3 linked regions of the Hahella chejuensis KCTC 2396 genome follow. Each later gene encodes a partner of the first gene's protein in a complex. Links are inferred from orthologs where the notes say so. Each region holds a gene or a part of one and is shown in the gene's direction. Other genes may lie near its edges.

Evidence for each region.
Region 2: the proteins of holA (region 1) and dnaN are in contact, whole or in part, in a cryo-EM structure (PDB 8GIZ), measured with the Escherichia coli proteins. The link is inferred for Hahella chejuensis KCTC 2396 from one-to-one orthologs.
Region 3: the proteins of holA (region 1) and dnaX are in contact, whole or in part, in a cryo-EM structure (PDB 8GIZ), measured with the Escherichia coli proteins. The link is inferred for Hahella chejuensis KCTC 2396 from one-to-one orthologs.

Annotation. Positions count from the first base shown.
Region 1 is NC_007645.1:5,494,767-5,497,676, forward strand. The notes cover bases 36-2,789. They hold holA (DNA polymerase III subunit delta), read left to right. Parts: upstream 36-781; coding sequence 782-1,798; downstream 1,799-2,789. Other genes in these bases: leuS (leucine--tRNA ligase), read left to right, coding at 36-246; lptE (LPS assembly lipoprotein LptE), read left to right, coding at 251-772; HCH_RS24065 (hypothetical protein), read left to right, coding at 1,905-2,171; HCH_RS24070 (endonuclease), read left to right, coding at 2,356-2,789. Also shown: more of leuS, read left to right, coding at 1-35; more of HCH_RS24070, read left to right, coding at 2,790-2,910. UniProt on the Escherichia coli protein: Part of the beta sliding clamp loading complex, which hydrolyzes ATP to load the beta clamp onto primed DNA to form the DNA replication pre-initiation complex.
Region 2 is NC_007645.1:817-3,969, forward strand. The notes cover bases 123-3,119. They hold dnaN (DNA polymerase III subunit beta), read left to right. Parts: upstream 123-1,067; coding sequence 1,068-2,171; downstream 2,172-3,119. Other genes in these bases: dnaA (chromosomal replication initiator protein DnaA), read left to right, coding at 123-965; HCH_RS00015 (ABC1 kinase family protein), read left to right, coding at 2,312-3,119. In the rest of the region: more of dnaA, read left to right, coding at 1-122; more of HCH_RS00015, read left to right, coding at 3,120-3,153. UniProt on the Escherichia coli protein: Confers DNA tethering and processivity to DNA polymerases and other proteins. Acts as a clamp, forming a ring around DNA (a reaction catalyzed by the clamp-loading complex) which diffuses in an ATP-independent manner freely and bidirectionally along dsDNA.
Region 3 is NC_007645.1:2,681,551-2,684,662, forward strand. What follows is about bases 98-3,053. They hold dnaX (DNA polymerase III subunit gamma/tau), read left to right. Parts: upstream 98-449; coding sequence 450-2,657; downstream 2,658-3,053. Other genes in these bases: HCH_RS11835 (YbaB/EbfC family nucleoid-associated protein), read left to right, coding at 2,662-2,988; recR (recombination mediator RecR), read left to right, coding at 3,009-3,053. Also shown: HCH_RS11825 (RimK family alpha-L-glutamate ligase), read left to right, coding at 1-20; more of recR, read left to right, coding at 3,054-3,112. UniProt on the Escherichia coli protein: Part of the beta sliding clamp loading complex, which hydrolyzes ATP to load the beta clamp onto primed DNA to form the DNA replication pre-initiation complex.

The DNA of each region.
Region 1 (2,910 bases):
GACGTCGTCATGAACGCCCCCTGGCCGCAACTGGATGAAAAAGCGCTGGAGAAAGACAGCATCGAACTGGTCGTTCAGGTGAACGGAAAACTGCGCGCGCGTATTCAGGCGGCGGCAAGCGCCAACAAAGATGAGCTGGAGAAACTGGCGTTCGATGATGAAAACGTTCAACGTTTCATGGAAGACAAAACCGTCGTTAAAGTCATCGTCGTACCAGGAAAACTGGTCAACATCGTGGTGAAGTAAAGCGATGCATATCGGTATCAGACTAATGCTGGCGGGGATTGTCAGCGTTCTCGTCAGCGCCTGCGGCTTTCATTTGCGCGGTCAGATGGAGCTATCCCCTTCCCTCCAGGCGCTCAATCTGAGCTGCCCGGAGGGCGACGCCAGGGTGCTTTGCGGACAAATTCGCGAGCGCCTGCAGAAAGCTTCCGTTCAAGTCAGCGATGGTGGAGCGGATGCACCCACCCTGGCGATAGGCGGCATTGAAAATAGCCGTCGCGCCGTCAGTTTGGACAGCAGCGCCAACGCCGCAGAATATGAGCTTTCCCGCAAAGTCACTTTCAGCCTGACTGACGCTCAGGGAGAATCGTTGATTCAAACAACGTCGCTACAGCAATTCCAGTCTTACCAATATGACAAACTCAGCGTACTTGGCAAAGAAAAGGAAGAGAACAGCATCCGCGACGATCTGGACAAGTTACTCGCCACGGAAATACTCAATCGTCTGGCGGTATATAGCGAGCAAGCTTCGGCGCCGGCGGCGAACTGAGTCTTTCTCATGCGCATCAAACCGGAGCAGCTGCAAAGTAACCTGAACAAACATCCCCCCGCCGTATTTGTGGTGAGCGGGGATGAACCACTGTTGCGTCAGGAAGCCTGCGACGAGATACGCGCATTCAGCCGTAAACAGGGATTCAGCGAGCGCATCGTCTTTCACGCTCCCAAAAACTTCGACTGGAGCGCTCTTGACGAGCACACTCAGTCTTTCTCCCTCTTTGGCGAGAAGAAGTTACTTGAAGTTCACTTGGACAGTCTGCCAAACGATGGCGGCAAAAAACGGCTCGCCGCCTTTAGCGAAAACCCACCTGAAGACTGCCTGATGCTGATTATCAGTGATCGCATTGAGTCCTCCACCCTTAATACAAAGTGGTTCAAGTCAATTGAGACACATAGTCTTCACGTTCAGGTATGGCCGGTCAGTCATGATCAACTGCCCAACTGGATAAATCAGCGCCTGCACAAATTAGGATTCACCCCTACATCCGGCGCAGTGAAAGCATTATGCGATCATGTTGAGGGCAATTTACTGGCGGCCCGACAGGAGATGGAGAAACTGCGTCTATTGTCCGACGACGCCAATCTGGACGAAGAGCAAGTCCTGCGCGGCATATCCAACAGCAACAAGTTCACCGTGTTTAATCTGGTGGACGCCTGTCTGGAGCGAAACCCGAAGCAAGCGCTGAAAGTCCTGCAAACTCTGCAGGCGGAATCCTTCGAGCCCAGCATAGTACTTTGGTCATTGGCCCGCGAAGTGCGACTGCTCGCCAAACTCTACAAACACTCGCAAACCTCCCAGGGCTTGGAGCAGGCGCTGCAGAAAGAGAGGGTTTTCAAGAATCGCTGGACCTTATACAAACGCTTTATACCTCGCTTTAACGCAGCCCGACTGCGAAACATCCACCAAGCCTGTCAGGCCGCTGACAGGTCCATAAAGGGCTTGGATAGTACTCCTGTTTGGTCTACCCTGACTTACGCCGCGTTGGAGCTGGCGGGCGCAGGATTATCTGCTTCCTGACCGAAAATCCGTCACTGAAAAGCCACCCCAGGTTGATGCAGATCAACCATTTAACGCCGTTGCTGTCTATGATTAATGGAACTTAAATCATCGGGAGAGATGAAGCATGAGCACACTGCAAGACGAAATCAAAAGACTTAAAGACTCACTCAAGCAGGAAAGGGACGAGTTACGGCTACAGCTGAATCTGGCCAAGGCGGAAGTCCGGGACGAGTGGGAGGATCTTGAAAAAGAGTGGGATAAGTTTGTCGGCAAACTGCAGCAGGCAGGCCAGGAAGCGGGCCAAACTGGCAAGGAAATCAGTGAAACCGCAAAAAAAATGGGCGAAGAGTTACGTAGCGGCTATCAACGAATCAAAGATCGCCTCAAGTAACCCTGCCGGGGTTAACGCCCTGCGCTTAGTCGCCCCACCGACCCCCTATCATCGGAAGCGGGCCTGTTTACACTGTACTTTGCTGACAATTTGTAATATAGGTGTAAATGGGTCCGCTTAGCCCTGACCATGTCAACGGCCCTGCGTATCACCGAATAAAAACAATCAGATTACGGATCCGCAAATGAGGAACACAGTCACCGTCCTACTGGGTGTTTTCATGGCGGGCTTGCTTAACGTCACCCATGCCCAGACCAAATTCAATGATCCCAAGCAGACACTCAAGGAAGAATTCTGGGGCAAGCTTTATGCCGATGGCGGCAAGACTTTCTTTTGCAAAAAAGAGTTCAGCAAGAAAAGTATTCTGGTCACCGAAAGTTATATCTATTCGTCGCTTTGGATCAGAGACAATCTGGAGTGCGGCACACCCCGACAATGCAGGGAGAACAACGAGGCATATCGCCGCATGGCGTCTGATCTGCACAACATCTATCCGGAAGACGCCCGTTTTGAACTGGAGCGCCGTGCAGCCAAATTCGAAGAGTTAGGCAATGAAGTCAAAGCCGACGAGTGCGGCATCCGCCAGGTATTCGGCATTATCGATCCTCCTGACGATATAAAAGGCGACATTGCTCGAAGCCTTCTCTATATGCACACGACTTACAATCTGCCTTTATACGGCAACCTGGACCAATTAAAGCGCTGGTCCCGCGCCGATCCTCCTACCCCGGAGGAGATC
Region 2 (3,153 bases), 5.5 Mb from region 1 along the record:
ACCAGTTAGCGCGGGCGGCGGCCATGCAAGTGGCGGATAATCCGGGCAGCGCGTACAACCCACTATTCTTATATGGCGGCGTTGGCTTGGGGAAAACTCACTTGATGCAGGCGGTGGGTAACGCCATTTTCAAGAAGAATCCCAACGCGAAGATTCTTTATCTACATTCCGAGAGATTTGTTGCGGATATGGTGAAGGCGTTGCAGCTGAATGCTTTCAACGAGTTCAAGCGGTTGTACCGGTCTGTGGATGCGTTGCTGATTGACGATATTCAGTTCTTCGCGCGCAAAGAACGCTCTCAGGAAGAATTTTTCCATACCTTTAACGCCCTGTTGGAGGGTGGTCAGCAGATGATTCTGACCTGTGACCGCTACCCAAAAGAAATCGATCACATGGAAGAGCGCCTGAAGTCTCGCTTCGGGTGGGGGCTAACGGTGATGGTCGAGCCGCCGGAATTAGAGACCCGGGTGGCGATTCTGATGAAAAAGGCGGAGCAGGCCAATGTCCACTTAAGCAGTGAATCCGCTTTCTTCATTGCGCAGAAAATTCGCTCTAACGTTCGAGAGCTGGAAGGCGCATTGAAGCTGGTGATCGCCAATGCTCATTTTACTGGGCAGGAGATCACGCCAGCGTTTATTCGCGAATGCTTGAAGGACCTGCTGGCGCTGCATGAGAAACAGGTGAGTATCGATAATATCCAGAGAACAGTGGCGGAATATTACAAAATCCGCATCGCGGATATTCTGTCAAAGCGTCGCACCCGCTCAATTACCCGTCCAAGGCAGATGGCCATGGCGCTGGCTAAAGAGCTGACCAATCACAGCCTGCCGGAAATCGGTGAGGCGTTTGGGGGGCGTGATCACACTACTGTTTTGCATGCCTGCAAGGTAATGATAGAACTTCAACAAAGCGATCCCACTCTGCGGGACGATTATCAGAATTTTATGCGCATGTTAACCAGCTAGTTAGGCGTGCATGTGCGCCGCTAGCTTGATAGCGACCAAAGAATTTAGTTTAAAATAGCAATATTTTCAGTGATTTAAGAGTTTATAGAAACGGGATATTACATGAAGCTCACTATAACCAGAGAGGCGCTTGTCACGTCATTGCAAATGATTTCTGGAGTGGTTGAAAAACGCCAGACGATGCCAGTGCTCGCCAACGTATTGCTTGACGCCAGAGACGGAAAGCTGGTTATCACCGGCACTAATATGGAAGTAGAGCTGGTCGCAGAAATTAGCGATGTAAACATTGAGCACGAATCAAGAATCACCGTTCCCGCCAAGAAGTTCACGGATATCTGCCGCGCCCTTCCCGAAGGCGCAGCTATTGGTATTGAGCTGAAAGATGGACGCTTGAATGTTCGTTATGGCAGTAGCCATTTCATATTGTCCACATTGCCAGCGGAGCACTTCCCTAATGTAGAGGAAGAACCTGAAAGTGTGAAAGTCACGTTGCCGCAGAGAGAACTCAAGCGTCTGATCGATGCGACAGCTTTCGCTATGGCCCAGCAGGATGTTCGTTATTATCTGAATGGCATGCTGATGGAGCTGGATGAGCAGGGCCTGCGCACTGTCGCAACTGACGGCCATCGTCTGGCTCTCGCTAATGTGTCACTGCAAACAGGCGTTAGTGAAAAGCGCCAACCTATTGTGCCGCGTAAGGGGATTTTGGAGTTAGGTCGTCTTCTCAATGATACAGATGAGTCCTGTACTCTGGTGTTCGGCGATAACCACGTGCGGGCCAGTGTAGGGCATTTTACTTTTACTTCTAAGTTAATTGATGGAAAGTTCCCTGATTATCAAAGGGTTATCCCTAGGTCCGGGGATAAAGTGATGCTCGCAGACAGAGTCCTTTTGAAAGGTGTGCTGTCGCGCGCGAGTATTTTGTCGCATGAAAGTATTCGCGGCGTTCGTCTGCAGTTTGAAGAGGGTTTGTTGAAAGTATTTGCAAATAACCCGGATCAGGAAGAGGCGGAGGATAGCCTGGAAGTGGAATACCCCCATGAAGCTTTGCAAATTGGCTTCAACGTGGGCTATCTGATTGACGTTCTTAACGCACTGGATGATGAGCAGGTCAAAGTGACTCTTTCTAATGCGAATAGCAGCGCCTTGGTGGAAGGCGTCGATACCAGAGATGCTGTCTATGTTGTTATGCCGATGAGGCTATAGTCAGTTAAACTGAAAGCGCCGTGAATCTGTTCGAACTGGAAAGATCACGGCGCGTCGCCCGCTCGGGTATGACGCTCGGCAAGGATGTATCGCCCCTGAATGCAGACAGAGTTTGAATCTCAGCAAGAGTGGAAAAGCTTATGGGAAAGATTGTTAACGCAGTAAAGGGAGCCGCCAGAATTGGACAGACGGCGGCGGTCATATCCAAGGTTGGCCTTGGTTGGTTGAAGGGAAATCGCGCGCCTGCGCCGAGGCTTCTGCGACAGACTTTTGAAGAACTGGGGGCCACATACATTAAGTTGGGGCAGTTTATCGCTAGTTCACCAACATTTTTCCCTGCCGATTATGTTGAAGAGTTTCAACTGTGTTTGGATAAAACCAAACCACTGCCCTATTCGCAAATCGAGAAAATTCTGAAGGAAGAATTCAAGCGGCCATTGCAGTCGATATATTCGCATATCGACACCAAGCCGCTGGCATCCGCATCTATCGCGCAAGTTCACGCGGCTCGTTTGGTGACAGGCGAGGATGTGGTCATTAAGGTTCAAAAGCCGGGTGTTCGCAATGTCCTGCTGACGGATTTGAACTTCTTGTACGTTGCTGCGCGGGTGGTCGAATATTTGGCGCCAAAGCTTTCCTGGACGTCGCTATCGGGCATTGTGGAAGAGATCCAGCGAACCATGATGGAAGAATGCGATTTCTATCAGGAGGCGGCCAATCTCAAGGAGTTTAGAGAGTTTCTGGTGAGTAGCGGAAACGATCAAGCGGTCGTGCCCACCGTATATGAGCAAGCCAGCACCATGCGAGTGTTAACCATGGAGCGCTTCTATGGCGTGCCTCTAACGGATCTGGAAACTATTCGCAAATACTGCTCTGATCCGGAAAAGACGCTGATTACAGCGATGAATACCTGGTTCGCCAGTTTAACCCAGTGCGACTTTTTTCATGCGGATGTTCACGCTGGCAACCTGATGGTGTTGGA
Region 3 (3,112 bases), 2.8 Mb from region 1 along the record:
AAAAGAAACACAATTCCTAAGCGACGGAATTTCTGTCATTTTCATGCTTGAGCCCGCCATCTGACTTTGTTATGATGCGCGCCACTTGTGAAGAACAGCTGTTCTTGACTTGCTATGGTGGCTCTGCCGGTCCCCTCGCAACAAGAAACCGTGAACCTGGTCAGGCCCGGAAGGGAGCAGCCACAGCGGTGGATCTGTGTGCCGGGGTGTGGCTGGTAGGGCTACCTCCAACTCCTCCCTCACGTATCTAATTTCCCCGTTGATTTCACGATTCCTGCGATGGTTTTCCTGCGTCTGCGCAAAGTCGTTTCGGTGACAGAAAACCCCTTGCATGCTAATGTATGCGTTTGAATTTTCCGTTCTTCCAAAGAGAGCGCCGTATAGGCTATGGCGGGCCGGGTGAGCAATTTGAAGCAATATCGTAATCGCTATGAATCGATAGGAGTGGCATGGCATATCAGGTTCTAGCCAGAAAATGGCGTCCCGGCAATTTCGCGGAAATGGCGGGGCAGGAGCATGTTCTCAAAGCGCTGACCAACGCCCTGAATCAGGACCGTCTGCACCACGCGTATCTATTCACCGGTACTCGCGGCGTTGGTAAGACCACGGTTGCGAGAATTTTCGCCAAATGCCTCAATTGTGAACAAGGCGTTAGCGCTATTCCTTGTGGAGAGTGCGGGGTGTGCCGGGAAATCGCCGAAGGCAGATTCGTTGATCTGATTGAAATCGACGCGGCGTCGCGCACCAAGGTTGAAGACATGCGTGAGCTGCTGGACAATGTCCAGTACGCGCCTACCCGCAGCCGTTATAAAATCTATCTCATTGACGAAGTGCACATGCTCTCCAATTCCAGCTTCAACGCCCTGTTGAAGACCCTGGAAGAGCCGCCGCCTCACGTTAAGTTTCTGCTGGCCACCACTGATCCGCAAAAACTACCGGTTACTATCCTGTCGCGCTGTTTGCAGTTCAATCTCAAGAATCTGTCGCCGCAACGTATCGTTAGCCACTTGACCCATGTGTTGCAGGCGGAGAATGTGCCTGCGGAAGAAGCGGCCTTGTGGGAACTGGCGCGTGCGGCGGAAGGCAGCATGCGGGACGCAATGAGTCTTACTGACCAGGCCATCGCTTTTGGCGATGGCAAGCTGGAGGCGAAAGACGTCATTGAAATGCTGGGGACGATTGAGAAGCATGTAGTCATTGACTTGTTGCGCACCATCGCCGCGCAGGACTGTGCTGCGATGCTGGCGCAAGTCAATCATATGGCCCAGTTCGCGCCGGATTACGCCTATGTGCTGCAGGCGCTGGCGGAACTGCTGCATCGCGTGGCGGTGGAGCAGGCGGTGCCTGGCGGCGTCGACAACAGCTTTGGCGATCAGCAGCAAGTCTCCGAACTGGCGCAAACGCTGACGGCGGAAGATACCCAGCTTTATTACCAGATTGCCTTGATGGGGCGTAAAGATCTGGCCCTGGCGCCTGATCCGCGTACGGGATTTGAGATGGCCTTGTTGCGGATGATCGCCTTCCGCCCGAACATCAAATCAGCAAGGCAGATTCAAGCGCCTTCCGCTGCTTCGTCCGCAGCCTCGGCTGACGACGATAAGGAAAGCGCTCAACCCGGGCCATCCCAGACTGAGACGGCTGTAGCGGCGCAGCCGGCTCCAGCTGTAGAAGCCACGCCTGAGCCCAGGCAAGAGATTGCAGCGCCGCAGCCGGAACCGCCGCAGCAGGTTGCGGAAAAACGCGATACGCCGTCGCCGCAAGAGCCGCCCCGCCAGGGGCTCTCACAACAAGGGCCACAGAAGCAAGAGCCGTCTAATCAGGGGGAAGCGCCGGTCATTGACGCTGCGCCTGTAACGCCTGCTCAACCCATAGAGCGGCCACCCCCCGGGCATTCTGAAGCAGAACCGCCGCCAGTAGATGATTACGATGCGTACTTCGCCGATGATCCAGGGCCTTCCGACGCGGACTATGGTTTTTCTGGCTATCCAGCGGAAACCGGTTATCCCGACGATGGAAGTCATGCCGCGCCAGTGGCGAACCCGCAGCCAAAAGAGGAGAGACCTCAGGCGGCTGCGCCAGCCCGGGAGCCACAGGGAAGGGAGGCAATAGCCCCGCCCCCAAAGTCAGTAACTGAGTCTGTTCCAGGCCTGCACCCAGGACCTGGGGAGGCTGGGTCGGTGAATACGACCCCTCCCGTTGTCGCCGCGAATAGCGTTAAGAAGTCCCCGGCGGGTCCGCTGACGCCGCCATTGGAGGGCGAGCCTACCATGCAGGGAATGGTCTGGAAGGATGCGGTCAAACGCCTCGCCATTAGCGGAATGACCGCCACTCTGGCGCAGCGCTGCGCACTGGAGGCGGTGACCCCGGGCCTGGTCATATTCACGATTGATCGCGAGCATCTCGACTTTTTCAATGAGGCGCAACGCGAGCGCTTGCGCGCAGCGGTGTCGGAATTCATGGGCGAAGCGGTTAAAATCGAAGTTTCAGCCGGCGAATCGAAATGGTTGACGCCGCTGCAGTATGCGGAGCGACGCAGGGCGGAGCTGCAACAGCAGGCGGAGACGGCCATTCGCAATGACCCCAATATTCAGATGATGGCGGGGCGTTTCGGCGCAGCGGTCATCGAAAACAGTATTGAGCCTATTATTCAGGAGTAGACATATGATTAAAGGTAACATGGGCGACTTGATGAAACAGGCCCAAAAGATTCAGGAACAGATGCAGAAAGCCCAGGAAGAACTGGCTAACGCGGAAGTGAGCGGAGAGTCCGGCGGCGGTTTGATCAAAATTGTCATGAATGGTCGCCATGATGTGAAAAAAGTGGAGATCGACGCCAGTTTGATGCAGGAAGAGAAAGAAATCCTGGAAGATCTGCTGGCGGCGGCTGTGAATGACGCCGTGCGTAAAGTGGAAAAGAACAACCAGGATAAGATGTCCAACATGACTGCAGGTCTGGGCATTCCTCCTAATTTCAAAATGCCGTTTTAATGACGGAGTAGCATCCATATATGTCTTCCAGTCTGACGCCCGCCATTGATCAGTTGGTCCGTTGTCTGCGATATCTTCCCGGGGTGGGGGCGAAGACCGCCACTCGTATGGCGCTTAATCTACT